One region of the Streptomyces sp. NPDC050416 genome, then DNA from elsewhere that is predicted to be linked to it. Evidence: riboswitches for the same ligand, from Rfam matches in the RefSeq annotation. Region 1 holds a riboswitch; the other holds the start of a gene.
What was found. Region 1 has a riboswitch for S-adenosylmethionine ahead of ACIBL4_RS14430 (aminotransferase class V-fold PLP-dependent enzyme). Riboswitches for the same ligand answer to the same signal wherever they lie in the genome.

Region 1 (7,882 bases):
GCTCCAACGGCTTCACCACGACCGTCGTCACCGACGGCGACGCGGGCTACGAGTACGCCCTGACCGGCGGCTTCGACCTCGTCGTCCTGGACATCGGGCTGCCCGGCCGGGACGGCTTCACGATCCTGCGCGAGCTGCGCGAGGCGCGGGTGACGGTGCCGGTGATCGTGCTGACCGCGCGGGACTCCGTGCGGGACACGGTGGCGGGCCTGGAGGGCGGCGCCGACGACTGGATGACCAAGCCGTTCCGCTTCGAGGAGCTGCTGGCCCGGGTGCGGCTGAGGCTGCGGACGGCTGCGCGGGCTCCGGAGGTGACGGTCCTCAGGTCGGGCTCCCTGAGCCTCGATCTGCGTACGCGGCGTGCCCGGTCCGGGGAGCGGACGGTCGACCTGACGGCCCGTGAGTTCGTGCTGCTGGAACTGTTCCTGCGGCACCCCGGGCAGGTGCTCTCCCGGGAGCAGATCCTGTCCCATGTGTGGGGGTACGACTTCGATCCGGGGTCCAACATCGTGGACGTGTACGTGCGGACACTGCGGAAGAAGCTGGGGGCGGAGCGGGTGGAGACGGTACGGGGGATGGGGTACCGGCTGCCGTGAGTGCCACTCGATCACCGCTGCCGGGTGCGGGTTCGTCGTGGTTGTTCGCGCAGTTCCCCGCGCCCCTGAGGCACCGTGGTGAAAGTCCCTTCATGTGGAACTCATCGACGACTCACCGCCCGGGCGGATTCTCGACGGCGTGGCCCTGAACCTGCGAACCACTGCCTCTCTGTGCGCGGCACTGACCGTCTGCCTGCTGCTCGCGACCCCCGGGAACTTCCCGGGACTCGGTGCCGACGCCCGTTTCACGCTCGCCGTGTTCGTACTCGCGACCTGCGCCTGGATCGGGACGTCCATCGACGACACCTATATCGCGCTGGGCGCCGGGCTCGCCCTCACGGTGACCGGCGTGATCAGCAGCGACACCCTGTTCGGCACCCTCGGTGACGCCACGGTCTGGCTGCTGATCTGTGCCTTCGTGCTGGCGGCCGCGGTGAGCCGGACCGGGCTCGCGGGCCGGGCCGCGGTGTTCCTGGTCAGTGGGGCGCGCACGGTACGGCAGCTCGTGCACCTGACGACGGCCGCCCTGGTCGTGACGGCGTTCGCGGTGCCCGCCACCTCCGGCCGGGCCGCGCTCGCGCTGCCGGTGTTCCTCGCGCTGGCGAAGGTCCTCGCCGACCGAAAGCGACTGGTCGTGATGCTGGCGCTGCTGTTTCCCACCGTGATCCTGCTGTCGGCGGTGGCGACCCTGATCGGTGCCGGCGCGCATCTGATCACCGTGTCGGTGCTGTGGGAGGCGACCGGGCAGCACATCGGCTTCACGGAGTGGCTGCTGCTGGGCCTGCCGCTGGCCGTGGCCTCCTCGCACCTGGCCGCCGAGCTGGTCCTGCTGACGACGACCCGGCGGGCGGACCGCCGCGGCCCGGTCCACATCACGCCCGAGCAGATCCAGCAGCACAGCGAGCAGCCGGTGACCGGCCCCTGGAGCCAGGCCGAGAAGCGCTGCGCCCTGCTCATGGCCACGGTGGTGCTGCTGTGGTGCGGCGAGCCGCTGCACCGTGTGCCGCCCGCGCTGGTCGCGCTGATCGGCGCCGTCATCGCCGCCTCGCCCGCCCTCGGCACCGTCCGCCTGAAGGACGCGCTGAAGACCGTCCCCTGGTCGCTGCTGCTGTTCATGGCGGCGACGATGGCGATGGGCGTGGCGCTCGCCGACTCGGGAGCGGCGACGTGGCTGGTCTCCGGACTGCCGGCGGGCGGGACCCCGGTGGTGTTCCTGGCGGTCGTGATCGCGGTGAGCACGGCCGCCCACCTGGTCCTCCAGTCCCGCTCCGCCCGCTCCTCCGTCCTGGTCCCGCTCGTCGTGGCCGCCTCCGTCGGCGTCGGCGTCAACCCGGTCGCCGCCGCGCTCGCCTCCACCGCCGCCGCCGGCTTCTGCCACACGCTGCCCGCCTCCGCCAAGCCGGTCACGCTCTTCGCGAAGATCCCCGGCACCCCCACCTACACCCCGCGCGACCTGCTGCGGCTGTCCGCCGTCCTGGCCCCGCTGACCGCCGCGCTCGTCCTGCTCTTCGCCGTCGCGGTGTGGCCGCTGCTCGGCGTCTCCGTCACCCGTTAAGGAGCCCCACCCATGCTGAACCGTGTCGTCGTAGCCCCCAGCGGTTTCAAGGAGTCCCTGTCCGCCGAGGCCGCCGCCGAGGCCATCGCCGCGGGCGTACGCCGGGTCCTGCCCGGCGCCGAGCTCGACCTCGTCCCGCTGGTGGACGGCGGCGAGGGCACGGCCGTCGCCCTGGCCGCCGCGACCGGGGGCCGGCTCGTCACCGTGCCCGCCACCGGCCCGGTCGGCGAGACCGTCGGCGCCCACTTCGCCCTGCTGGGCTCCGGAGACACGGCGGTGGTGGAGATGGCGGCGGTCGCGGGCCTCTCCCTCGTCCCGCGCGACCTGCGCGACCCGGGCGCCACCACCACGTACGGCGTCGGCGAGCTGATCCGCTCCGCGCTCGACGCGGGCCTGAGGCGGATCCTCGTCGGCTGCGGCGACTCGGGCACCTCCGACGGCGGCGCGGGCGCGCTCCAGGCGCTCGGGGCCCGGCTGCTGGACGAGGGAGGTGAGGAACTCCCGTTTGGGGGCCGGGAGTTGACGCGACTGCACCGTATCGACCCGAGAGGCCTGGACCCCCGCCTGGCGGAGGTGGAGCTGCTCGTCGCCTGCAACCCGTTCAACGTGCTGTGCGGCGAGCGGGGCGTGGCCCGGGTCTTCGGCCCGCAGAAGGGCGCGACGCCCGAGCAGGTCGAGCAGCTGTCGGCCGGGCTGGAGAACTGGGCCTTCGTCCTCACCCGCGACGTCGCCGTCCCGGACACCAACCTGCGGTACAGCCCCGGAACCGGAGCCTCCGGCGGGCTGGGCGCCGGCCTCGCCGCCCTCGGCGCGCGTCTCCTCCCCCGCTTCGACGTGCTGCTGGACCACCTCGACCTGGACGCCCGGATGGCCGGCGCCGACCTGGTGATCACCGCCGAGGGCGCCCTGGACCACCAGACGCCGCGCGGCAAGGTCCCCGCCGAGGTGGCCCGCCGGGCCAAGCTCCACGGCCGCCCGGTCCTGGCCCTGGCGGGCACGCTCGGCGAGGGCGCGCACGAGGTGCCGGGCGTGGACGCCTGCCACGGCATCCTGCCCGCCCCCATGGAGCTGGCCGAGGCACTGCTGCGCGCGAGCGAACTGCTCACCGATGCCACGGAACGCGCCCTGCGGATGATCGTCCTCGGCGCGCGGCTGCCCCTGACCCTCGAGGCGGTTCAGGCGGAGGTGTCCGGCACGCAACGCCCGTCCTCCGTACGGTAGTTCCACCGCGCCCCGTCCGTCACGAGTTCCCGCACGGCCCGCACGAACCGCTCCACGTGCTCATCCGGCGTACCCGCACCGAAGCTGACCCGGATGGCGTTGAGGGACTTCTCGCCGGGAGCCGCCTCCGGCGACCCGCACTCGCCCTGCGTCTGCGGGTCACTGCCGAGCAGCGTGCGCACCAGCGGGTGGGCGCAGAACAGCCCGTCCCGGACGCCGATGCCGTACTCGGCGGAGAGCGCGGCGGCGAAGTGCGAGCTGTTCCAGCCCTCGACGACGAAGGAGAGCACACCGACGCGCGGGGCGTCGTCCCCGAAGAGGGACAGGAACCGCACCTGGGGGACGTCGGCGAGCCCCTCGCGCACCTTGGCGACGAGGTACTGCTCGCGGGCGACGAGCGTGTCGAAGCCGGCCTCCGTCAGTGCCTTGCAGGCGGAGGCGACGGCGTAGGCGCCGATGACGTTGGGCGATCCGGCCTCGTGACGGGCGGCGCTGTCGTGCCACTCCACGTCCACTCCCCCGTCCGTGAGCCGGGTGACCTTGCGGCTGGCGCCGCCGCCCGCGAGGTACGGCTCGGCCTCGCGCAGCCAGTCGGCCCGCCCGGCCAGCACGCCGGAGCCGAAGGGCGCGTACAGCTTGTGCCCGGAGAAGGCGACCCAGTCGACGTCGAGGTCGGCGACGGACACGGGGTGGTGCGGGGCCAGCTGGGCGGCGTCGAGCACGATCCGGGCGCCGTGCGCGTGCGCGGCCGCCGCGAGTTCCCGTACGGGCCACAGCTCGCCGGTGACGTTGGAGGCGCCGGTGACGCAGACGAGGGCCGGGCCGTGCGGGTCCCTCCCGGCGAGGGCGCGCTCCAGAGTCTCGACGGCCTGACGGGGGCTGCGCGGGGCGTCGAGGTACGTGACGCGGGCGTCGCGCCAGGGCAGCAGGGAGGCGTGGTGCTCGGTCTCGAAGACGAAGACCTGGCAGCCCGCCGGGAGCGCGGCGGCCAGGAGGTTGAGGGAGTCGGTGGTGGACCGGGTGAAGACCACCTGGTCGCCGTCCCGGCAGTCGAGGAACTCCGCGACCGTCCGGCGGGCGTTCTCGAACAGGTCGGTCGACAGCTGGGACAGGTACCCGGCACCGCGGTGGACGCTGCCGTAGTACGGCACGTAGGCGGCGACGTCGTCCCAGACCCGCTGGAGCGCCGGGGCGCTGGCGGCGTAGTCGAGCGCGGCGTAGGTGACCTCGCCACCGGTGACGAGCGGAACGGTGACATCCGCACCCAGAACGGGCAGCGGGGCACAAACGGACGGGGCGGCGGCAACGGTGGAGACAGACATGACGGAACTCCCGTGAAGTCAGGTGGAATCCGCCCGCGAGCACATGGCTCAAGCGGGGGTGAAGGAAAAGGGGTGCGGAGGCGGGGCTCTGCGGCCCTATCGCATTCGCTGGTTCACGAGAGACTCCTCGTCACGCGCTTGCCACAGACCTCGCTGCCTGCGGCCTGGTCTTCACCCGGGGCACCCCGCCACGGACGGAGGGTTGCCGGACAGTCGGCCGGGGCCTCATGACTGTCACTCATGACCTGGAAAGGAACCTACGAGAACGATCGAGGTCCCGCAACCCGCGTCCGGATCGCGGGACACCCGGCGTCAGAAAGGCCCTACGCGTTGCTCGCCGCCACCCACCGCTCCAGGGTCCGCTTGGCGGCCCCGGAGTCGATCGATTCGGCCGCCTTCGCCATACCGGCACGGATCTGCTCGGCCAGCGTCCCCGGGCCGGGTTCGAGGGCCACGAGAGCCGCCGCCGAGTTCAGCAGGACAGCGTCGCGCACCGGGCCCGTCTCGCCGTCCAGCAGACGGCGGGCGACCTCCGCGTTGTAGGAGGCGTCGGCGCCGCGCAGGGCCTCCACGGGGACGAGTTCGAGGCCCACGTCGCGCGGGTCGAAGGCCTTCTCGGTCACCTTGCCGTCGCGGACGACCCACACTCTGGACGTGGCGGTGGTGGTCAGTTCGTCGAGGCCGTCGTCCCCCCGGAAGACCAGGGACGAGTGGCCGCGCTCGGCGAAGACGCCCGCGACGATCGGTGCCATGCGCGGATCCGCGACACCGACGGCCTGGGCGCGTACCTTCGCCGGGTTGGTCAGCGGACCGAGGACGTTGAAGATCGTCCGGATGCCCAACTGGCCGCGCGCCGCGCCCGCGTGGCGCATCGCCGGGTGGAACTTCGCCGCGAAGCAGAAGGTGATCCCGGCCTCCTCGGCGACCTGGGCCACCCGGTGCGTCGGCAGCTCCAGATTGACGCCGAGCTTCTCCAGCACGTCCGAGGCGCCGGACGCCGACGACGCCGCGCGGTTGCCGTGCTTGACGACCTTCGCGCCCGTGCCGGCGATGACGATGGCCGACATCGTGGAGATGTTGACGGTCTTCGCCCCGTCGCCGCCCGTGCCGACGATGTCGACGGCCGGGCCCGGCACCTCGATCACGTTCGCGTGCTCGTACATCGCGCGGACGAACCCGGCGATCTCCTCGACGGTCTCGCCCTTGGCCCGCAGCGCCACCACGAGCCCGGCGATCTGGGCGTCCGTCGCCTCGCCGCGCATGATCAGGTCCATCGCCCACGCGGTGTCGTCGGCGGTCAGGTTCCTGCCGTCCAGCAGACCGTTCAACAGCAGGGGCCAGGAGCGGCCCGCCGCGGTGTCGCCTCCAGCGGGGGTCACAGCGCTCATAAGCCGCTCCAGGGTCAGGCGTCCCGCACTACGGGACGAGAGTCTCAACGAGGTCCACCCTATCCAGCCGCGGGGCACCGCGAAGGGCCCCGTCCGAACACCGGACGGGGCCCTTCAGTGGCGTGGCGAAGCAGTGATCAGTGGTGGCCGTGGCCGCTCGTGATCTCCCGGTACTCCTCGGCGGTCGGCTTCGGGATCTGGGCTCCCTCGCCGTAGTAGGACTCGCTGAGCTTGGCGCGCAGCTTCTCGGAGCCCTTCACCTTGCGCTCGACACCGTTCTCGTCGACCGTCGGGCCGATCTCGACCGGCTGGTACTGCTCGTGGGCCGTGAGCGTGTACATCTGCTCCTGGCTGAGCGGCTCGTGCACCTCGATGAACTCACCGTGCGGCAGGCGCTTGATGATGCCCGACTCGCGGCCGTGCAGCACCTTCTCCTTGTCGCGGCGCTGGAGGCCGAGGCAGATGCGCTTGGTGATGATGAACGCGACGACCGGCCCGGCGAAGAACCCGATCCGGACGAACCAGGTGACCGCGTTGATCGACAGATGGAAGTGCGTGGCGACGATGTCGTTGCCACCGCCGATCAGCATGATCATGTAGCCGGTGACCCACGCGACACCGAAGGCGGTGCGCGTCGGGGCGTTGCGCGGCCGGTCCAGGATGTGGTGCTCGCGCTTGTCCCCGGTGACCCACGACTCGATGAACGGGTAGAGGGCGATGATCCCGAGGAACAGGCCGAAGAGGACCAGCGGGATGAACACGCCCAGGACGAGCGTGTGACCCCAGAGGTTGATCTCCCAGCCCGGCATGGCCCGGACCAGACCCTCGGCGAAGCCCATGTACCAGTCGGGCTGCGCGCCCGTCGACACCTGGTCGGGCCGGTAGGGGCCCAGGACCCAGATGGGGTTGACGGTCGCGACGCCGGCGATGGCCGCGATGACACCGAAGACCAGGAAGAAGAAGCCTCCGGCCTTGGCCATGTAGACCGGCAGCAGCGGCATGCCGACGACGTTCTTATTGGTGCGTCCGGGACCCGCGAACTGCGTGTGCTTGTGGTAGAAGACCAGGATCAGGTGGCCGACCACGAGCCCGAGCATGATGCCCGGCAGCAGCAGGATGTGGATCGAGTAGAACCGGGCGACGAAGTCGGTGCCCGGGAACTCCCCGCCGAACAGGAACATCGAGATGTACGTGCCGACGATCGGCACGGACAGGATCGCGCCCTGCGTGAAGCGGACACCGGTGCCGGAGAGCAGGTCGTCCGGGAGCGAGTAGCCGGTGAAACCGGTGAACATGCCCAGGACGAACAGCAGGAAGCCGAACAGCCAGTTGATCTCGCGCGGCTTGCGGAACGCGCCGGTGAAGAAGACGCGCATCATGTGCACGAACATGCCGGCGAGGAAGATGATCGCCGCCCAGTGGTGGATCTGCCGGATGAGCAGACCGCCGCGCACGTCGAAGCTGATGTCCAGCGTGGAGGCGAACGCCTCCGACATCAGCTGCCCCTGGAGCGGGACGTAACTGCCGTGGTACTCCACCTCGTTCATCGACGGGTGGAAGAACAGCGTCAGGTACACACCCGTCAGGATGATGATGATGAAGCTGTAGAGGCAGATCTCACCCAGCATGAAGGACCAGTGGTCCGGGAAGATCTTGCGCATGTTGGCCTTGGCCAGGGAGTAGATCCCCAGGCGGCCGTCGGCCCAGTCGGCGACCCGCTCTCCGGCGGGCGCCTTGCGGCGTGTCTGTGCAGTGCTCATCCGCGCTCCCAGAAAGCAGGGCCGACGGGCTCTTCGAAGT
Region 2 (7,882 bases), on a different contig from region 1:
GTCCCGTCGAAGTCGAGGCCGATCAGCGCCCGGCCGGGGCGGTCGAGGAGGGCGTCCAGACCCTCCTGGCCGGCCTTCGTCGTGGGAGGGGGCAGCGGCTGCGACGCCGGCGTGATGCTGCTCATCCGTCGCTCAGCCCCTCAACGCGTCGAGCTGGTCCAGGAACCACTGCGCCGGCGGCAGCGCGGTCGCCGCCGCTGCCAGCCGCTTGCTGCGCTCGGCCCGCTCCTCCGGGCGCATCGACAGCGCCTCGTGCAGGGCCGCCGCCGTCCCCGTCACGTCGTACGGGTTCACCACGATCGCGTCCTCGCCCAGCTCCTCGAACGCCCCCGCCTCCCGCGACAGCACCAGGGCGCAGCCCTCGTCGGAGACGACCGGGACCTCCTTGGCGACGAGGTTCATGCCGTCCCGGATGGGGTTGACGAGTGCCACGTCGGCCAGCCGGTACGCGGCCAGGGAGCGGGCGAAGTCGTCCTTGAGGTTGAGGACGACCGGGGTCCACCCCGGCGTGCCGAACTCGGCGTTGATCTCCTCCGAGAGCCGCCGCACCTCGGCCGTGTACTCCCGGTACACCGCGAGGTCCTGGCGCGAGGGATACGCGAAGGCCACGTGCACCACGCGCTCGCGCCACTCGGCGTGGGTCTGAAGCAGCCGGCGGTAGGCCAGCAGGCCGCGCACGATGTTCTTCGACAGCTCCGTGCGGTCGACCCGGACGATGGTGCGGCGGCCCTCGCCGATCTCCTCCCGGAGCGCGGCCATCCGCTCCTCGACGTCCTGCTCGTGCGACCGCTTCCGCAGGAAGTCCGCGTCGGCCCCGAGCCCGTGCACACCGATCCGCGTGCCGCCGAGCCCGCCGGCGAACTGCTCGGCGCACGCGGTGAACGCGTCCGCCCAGCGGTGCGTGAGGAAACCCAGCCGGTCCGCGCCCAGCATGCCGCGCAGCACCTGCCCGGCCACGTCGTCCGGCAGCATCCGGAAGTACTCGGGCGGCGCCCACGGCGTGTGCGAGAAGTGGCCGATCCTCAGGTCCGGGCGCAGCTCGCGGAGCATGCCCGGGACCAGCGTCAGGTGGTAGTCCTGCACCACGACCGCCGCGCCCTGCGCCGCCTCCTCGGCCAGCGCCTCGGCGAACGCCCGGTTGTACGTCTCGTAGGACGCCCACTGGCGCCGGAACTCCGCGTCGAAGACCGGCTCCAGCGGCGTCTGGTAGATCATGTGGTGCACGAACCACAGCACCGAGTTGGCGATGCCGTTGTACGCGTCCGCGTGCACGTCGGCCGGGATGTCCAGCATCCGCACGCCGTCCTCGCCGACGCCCCGCCGGACCGCCTCCCGGTCGCCGTCGGACAGCGCCGAGCACACCCACAGCGCGTCCGCGTCCGAGCCGATCGCGGACAGCCCCGAGACCAGCCCGCCGCCACCCCGCTTGGCGTTCAGCGAACCGTCATCGCCCACCGCGTACGAGACCGGACCGCGGTTGGACGCCACCAGCACCTGTGCAGCACCGTACGTCGAAGCCATACGCCTCAACCTAGCCCGGCCCGGAAACGCTCAAACGTGCGGCCCCGCCCCACCCGGCCGAAAACGACCCCGGTCAGGCCGCTCTCCTCGCCTGGTACTCGGCGATCTCCACCATCGGCGGACGCTCCTCGGTGTCCACGGAGTAGGTGCGCGGCTCGAAGCCGTCGCCGCCCCGCTCGAACTGTGTCAGGGACGGCCGGATCAGATGCCCGCGGGCCAGCCGCAGCTGGGCCGTGCGGTAGATCGCGGCGGCCATCCGGCCCAGCGCCTGCCCGTCCTGGTGCCGGTGCTTGCGCACCCCGACGTCCACCTGGGCGAGGGCGTCCAGGCCCACCAGGTGCAGCGCGTCGACCAGCATGCCCAGCTCGACGCCGTACCCGACGGGGAAGGGCAGCTGCTCCAGCAGCGAGCGGCGGGCCGCGTACTCGCCGCCGAGCGGCTGCACGAACCCGGCCAGCTGCGGCCAGTGCATGTTGAGCAGCGGGCGGGCCATCAGCTCCGTGACCCGGCCGCCCTGCCCGGCCGCCCCGCCGAGGGGACGGTCGTACATGCCCTTCACCAGGGCGACGTCCGGGTCGGTGAGCAGCGGGCCCACGATCCCGGAGACGAAGTCGGACGAGAAGTCCCTCAGGTCCGCGTCGATGAAGCAGACGATGTCCCCGCGCGTGACGAGCAGCGAGCGCCACAGCACCTCGCCCTTGCCCGGAACGGCGGGGATCCGCGGGATGATCTCGTCGCGGTGCACCACCGTCGCGCCCGCGGCGGCGGCCACCTCCGACGTGCGGTCGGTCGACCCCGAGTCGACGACGACCAGCTCGTCGACGAGCGGGACCTGCCGCATCAGGTCGTGACGGATGATCGCGGCGATGTCACCGACCGTCTCCTCCTCGTTGAGCGCGGGCAGCACCACACTCACCGTCTGGCCTGTGCGCTGCTTGGCGGCCAGGATCTGGTGGAGCGGACGATCGGTCGCTGACCAGGACCGGGTGCTCAGCCAGCGCTCGACTTCTTCCAGCACCGTGGCGGCTCCTCTGCGTACTCTCGGCGGGACGGACTGTGACCCATCTCGCGGTTCGGACGACTATCTCAACTGTCCTGGTCGTCGGTTACAGTCTTGAACAACGCGGATGACCATCGCATGTCCGGGGTCGTCCGTTGTTTACAACCGAATACAGCTCATCCAGAGGGGCAGAGGGATACGGCCCGATGAAGCCCCGGCAACCCTCCAGCCGATACTCGTAGGTCACTGTCGACCGCTCCGCGAGGCTCCGGCTCGGGAAGGTGCCAAATCCGTCTCACGGCGAGATGCGTCGTGAGGAAGATGAGGAAGGGCCTCGCCTCACATGGCTGTGCAGACTGTTGCAAGCACCACCGACTCCACCGTAGACCTCGGCCCCGCCGCCGCCCTGAGCTGCCGCGAGTGCGGTCACCGCGTACCCCTCGGTCCGGTCTTCGCGTGCGAGGAGTGTTTCGGCCCGCTGGAGATCGCCTACGACTTCTCGGCCTACGGCACCGAGGAACTCCGCAAGCGGATCGAAGCGGGACCCGCGAACATCTGGCGCTACGCCCCGCTGCTGCCGGTCCCGGCCGACGTGGCGACCAAGCCGAACATCAACCCGGGCTGGACCCAGCTCGTCAAGGCCGACAACCTCGCGCGCGAGCTGGGCGTCGAGGCGGGCAAGCTCTTCATCAAGGACGACTCCGGCAACCCGACGCACTCCTTCAAGGACCGGGTCGTCGCCCAGGCCCTGGAGGCCGCCCGCGCCTTCGGCTTCACCACGCTGTCCTGCTCCTCCACCGGCAACCTCGCCGGCGCCGTCGGCGCCGCGGCGGCCCGCGCCGGCTTCCGCTCCTGCGTGTTCATCCCGCACGACCTGGAGCAGGGCAAGGTCGTCATGGCCGCGATCTACGGCGGCGAGCTCGTCGGCATCCAGGGCAACTACGACGACGTGAACCGCTTCTGCTCCGAGCTGATCGGCGACCCGGCCGGCGAGGGCTGGGGCTTCGTCAACGTCAACCTGCGGCCGTACTACGCGGAGGGCTCCAAGACCCTGGCGTACGAGATCTGCGAGCAGCTCGGCTGGCAGCTGCCGGACCAGATCGTGGTGCCGATCGCCTCCGGCTCGCAGCTCACGAAGATCGACAAGGGCCTGCAGGAGCTGATCAAGCTCGGGCTGGTCGAGGACAAGCCGTACAAGATCTTCGGCGCGCAGGCCGAGGGCTGCTCTCCGGTGTCGACGGCGTACAAGGCCGGCCACGACGTCGTCCGCCCCCAGAAGCCGGACACCATCGCCAAGTCGCTGGCGATCGGCAACCCGGCGGACGGGCCGTACGTGCTGGATATTGCGCGGCGGACGGGCGGTGCGGTGGAGGACGTCAACGACGAGCAGGTCGTTGACGCGATCAAGATTCTCGCCCGGACCGAGGGCATCTTCGCGGAGACCGCCGGTGGTGTGACCGTGGGTGTGGCGAAGAAGCTGATCGAGAACGGGGTGCTCGACCCGTCGAAGACGACCGTGGTGCTGAACACGGGGGATGGTCTGAAGACGCTGGATGCGGTGGCCGGGACCGGGCTTACCGCGACCATTCGTCCCAACCTGGATTCGTTCCGTGAGGCTGGGCTCGTCTGATCGTTGTCTGCTGCGGGCCGGTGGGGGCTGGTCGCGCCCACGCGGCGGAGCCGCGCATCGATACAGCCCCGCGCCCCTAGGCTCGCTACCCAACCGGAGGTTTTGAAGTCATGAGCGTCACCGTTCGTATCCCCACCATCCTGCGTACCTACACCGGCGGGCAGGCCGAGGTCGCCGCCGAGGGGGCGACCCTCGGCGAGGTCATCGCCGATCTCGAGAAGAACCACACCGGGATCGCCGCCCGGGTGCTGGACGACCAGGGCAAGCTGCGCCGGTTCGTCAACGTGTACGTCAACGACGACGACGTGCGGTTCGAGCAGGGGCTGGAGACGGCGACGCCGGACGGTGCCGGGGTGTCGATCATTCCCGCCGTCGCGGGTGGCTGAACCGGTCGACCGGCTTGATTATTACCTTCGGTAACGGCGGTCACTGAGAGTTCATCGAATTGCCCCCTCCGTAAGAGAAACGGAGGGGGCAATTCTGTGTGATTGAGCGCGGTACAGTTGGGGAACGCACCGCCGATCTCCTGATCGGGAGCCCTTAATTCCTGCCGCGCGCCCGACAAGATGTAGCCAAAGTGTGTGCGTCTTTCGCGGCTTTTGTTCCTTTTGTGTGGCCCGACTTGCCCTGAAGTCTGGCGAATTCTCCCCACATTCCGGATCCTGCGCGTCCAGAATTCTCGTCCGATTGACCTGTTGCAGACGGCAGTTGGACAGATACATTCAGCCGCGGTCGACGCGTTCCGGCGCACGCCCCCAACCGTGGGGGGTGAGGTCTGACCCGGGTCCGCGAAGTGTGGATCTGTGCAAGGGCCAGTAATAGGGGAGTTAGGCATGGCTCAGGGCACCGTCAAGTGGTTCAACGCGGAGAAGGGGTACGGCTTCATCGCGGTCGACGGTGGTGCGGATGTTTTCGTCCACTACAGCGCGATCCAGATGGACGGCTACCGCACCCTGGAGGAGGGCCAGCGGGTCGAGTTCGAGATCTCGCAGGGCCAGAAGGGACCGCAGGCCGACATGGTTCGCGTCTCTGCCTGAACGCGCACCACGACCAAGCGCAAGCGACCGGTCTTCTCTGAAGGGCCCGCACCCCACGGGGTGCGGGCCCTTCGGCCTGCCTGCTCGGGGGCCGGCGCCCGGGGTGACGGGATCGCCGGGCGACCGCTCGTCGAAACCGCCGCGCCCGAACGCGCCTCGGCGCCCGCCCGGTGCCGGGCGCGGGGGTTCTCCCTCCGGACTCGCTCGCGTCGTCGGTCGCGTCTCGCCGTCGCGGGCCGGGGGTCAGGCATTTCTCTGCTCGCCCGGTCCGCCGCGGCGCTCCCGTGGCCTGCGGGCCGAGCCGGATGCGCTCTGTTCGCCGGAGGCTGAGCGCCCGCTCGAACCGTGGGAGTCGCTTGCACTCGCCATGCCCGAGTGCTAATCATTGCGTTAGCACTCTGAAGGTGAGAGTGACAACGTAAGGACCGGGTCGGTGAGGCCCGCAGGCTGGGTGGGAAGGAACCACGAGGCCGGCGAGCCGTCCGTCGCGGGCGCGGGCGCGGTCCGAAGTAATCACCCCCAGTCCTGGAGGGACCACTTCACATGGCCAAGATCATCGCGTTCGACGAGGAGGCGCGGCGCGGCCTCGAGCGCGGCATGAACCAGCTCGCGGACGCCGTCAAGGTGACGCTCGGCCCCAAGGGCCGCAACGTCGTCCTCGAGAAGAAGTGGGGCGCCCCCACGATCACCAACGATGGTGTGTCCATCGCCAAGGAGATCGAACTCGAGGACCCGTACGAGAAGATCGGCGCCGAGCTGGTCAAGGAAGTCGCCAAGAAGACGGACGACGTCGCCGGTGACGGTACGACCACCGCGACCGTTCTCGCCCAGGCCCTGGTCAAGGAAGGCCTGCGCAACGTAGCCGCCGGTGCCAACCCGATGGCCCTCAAGCGCGGCATCGAGCGCGCCGTCGAGGCCGTCTCCGCCGCCCTGCTGGAGCAGGCGAAGGACGTCGAGACCAAGGAGCAGATCGCCTCCACGGCCTCCATCTCCGCCGCCGACACCCAGATCGGCGAGCTCATCGCCGAGGCCATGGACAAGGTCGGCAAGGAAGGCGTCATCACCGTCGAGGAGTCCCAGACCTTCGGTCTGGAGCTGGAGCTCACCGAGGGTATGCGCTTCGACAAGGGCTACATCTCGGCGTACTTCGCCACCGACATGGAGCGTATGGAGGCCGTCCTCGACGACCCGTACATCCTGATCGCCAACTCGAAGATCAGCAACGTCAAGGACCTGCTGCCGCTCCTCGAGAAGGTCATGCAGTCCGGCAAGCCGCTGCTGATCATCGCCGAGGACGTCGAGGGCGAGGCCCTGTCGACCCTGGTCGTCAACAAGATCCGCGGCACCTTCAAGTCCGTCGCCGTCAAGGCCCCGGGCTTCGGCGACCGCCGCAAGGCGATGCTGCAGGACATCGGCATCCTCACCGGCGGCGAGGTGATCTCCGAGGAGGTCGGCCTCAAGCTGGAGAACGCCACGATCGACCTCCTGGGCAAGGCCCGCAAGGTCGTCATCACCAAGGACGAGACCACCATCGTCGACGGTGCCGGCTCCGCCGAGCAGGTCCAGGGCCGGGTCAACCAGATCCGCGCCGAGATCGAGAACAGCGACTCGGACTACGACCGCGAGAAGCTGCAGGAGCGCCTGGCGAAGCTGGCCGGCGGCGTGGCCGTCATCAAGGCCGGTGCCGCCACCGAGGTGGAGCTCAAGGAGCGCAAGCACCGCATCGAGGACGCCGTGCGCAACGCCAAGGCGGCCGTCGAGGAGGGCATCGTCGCCGGTGGTGGCGTGGCCCTGCTGCAGGCCTCCTCGGTCTTCGAGAAGCTGGAGCTCGAGGGTGACGAGCTGACCGGCGCCAACGCCGTGAAGCTGGCGCTGGAGGCCCCGCTCAAGCAGATCGCCGTCAACGGTGGTCTCGAGGGCGGCGTCATCGTCGAGAAGGTGCGCAACCTGCCCGTCGGCCACGGTCTGAACGCCGCGACCGGTGAGTACGTCGACATGATCGCCGAGGGCATCATCGACCCGGCGAAGGTGACCCGTTCCGCGCTGCAGAACGCCGCCTCCATCGCCGCGCTGTTCCTCACCACCGAGGCCGTCATCGCCGACAAGCCGGAGAAGGCCGCCGCGCCCGCCGGCGGCGGCATGCCGGGCGGTGACATGGACTTCTGATCGACCTGGTCGATCAACGTCCTTGCCGAGGGCGGCACTTCCTGTTCGTCAGACAGGGAGTGCCGCCCTCCGGCGTGTCCGGGGTCACAGCGCGGGCGGGATGGCGTGGGCGGGGCGGGTGGTTGAAGCGTACGTCGCATGCGTATGCACATACTGTCCGGTATCCGAAGAGGAGCACCCCACGTGACCGTCGACGCCTCCGCCGCCTCCCGCGCCGCCGAAATCCTGTCCCGGCCCGTATCGCTGGGCGGCCTGACCGTCCCGAACCGGATCGCGATGGCGCCGATGACCCGCATGTTCTCCCCGGGCGGCGTCCCCGGCGACGACGTCGTCTCGTACTACTCCCGCCGCGCCGCCGCCGGAGTCGGCCTGATCGTCACCGAGGGCACCTACGTCGGCCACGAGTCGGCAGGGCAGAGCGACCGCGTGCCGCGGTTCCACGGCGAGGAGCAGCTCGCGGGCTGGGCGAAGGTCGCCGAGGCGGTGCACGCCGCGGGCGGCACGATCGTGCCGCAGCTGTGGCACATC

Region 2: it holds a riboswitch for S-adenosylmethionine, as region 1 does, so the genes downstream of both, thrC (threonine synthase) here and ACIBL4_RS14430 (aminotransferase class V-fold PLP-dependent enzyme) in region 1, are expected to answer to the same signal.

What each region holds. Positions count from the first base shown of each region.
Region 1 is NZ_JBITII010000004.1:250,313-258,194, reverse strand. Features, by position in the region: gene ACIBL4_RS14445 (response regulator transcription factor) at 1-596, shown strand, start outside; gene ACIBL4_RS14440 (SLC13 family permease) at 736-2,151, shown strand; gene ACIBL4_RS14435 (glycerate kinase) at 2,164-3,372, shown strand; gene ACIBL4_RS14430 (aminotransferase class V-fold PLP-dependent enzyme) at 3,327-4,694, opposite strand; SAM riboswitch class IV at 4,824-4,940, opposite strand; gene trpD (anthranilate phosphoribosyltransferase) at 5,018-6,082, opposite strand; gene ACIBL4_RS14420 (cytochrome bc complex cytochrome b subunit) at 6,220-7,842, opposite strand; gene ACIBL4_RS14415 (Rieske 2Fe-2S domain-containing protein) at 7,839-7,882, opposite strand, start outside.
Region 2 is NZ_JBITII010000012.1:173,482-181,363, forward strand. Features, by position in the region: gene otsB (trehalose-phosphatase) at 1-125, opposite strand, end outside; gene ACIBL4_RS32255 (trehalose-6-phosphate synthase) at 133-1,521, opposite strand; gene ACIBL4_RS32260 (glucosyl-3-phosphoglycerate synthase) at 1,595-2,539, opposite strand; SAM riboswitch class I at 2,695-2,849, shown strand; gene thrC (threonine synthase) at 2,865-4,151, shown strand; gene ACIBL4_RS32270 (ubiquitin-like small modifier protein 1) at 4,262-4,537, shown strand; gene ACIBL4_RS32275 (cold-shock protein) at 4,985-5,188, shown strand; gene groL (chaperonin GroEL) at 5,732-7,354, shown strand; gene ACIBL4_RS32285 (NADH:flavin oxidoreductase) at 7,538-7,882, shown strand, end outside.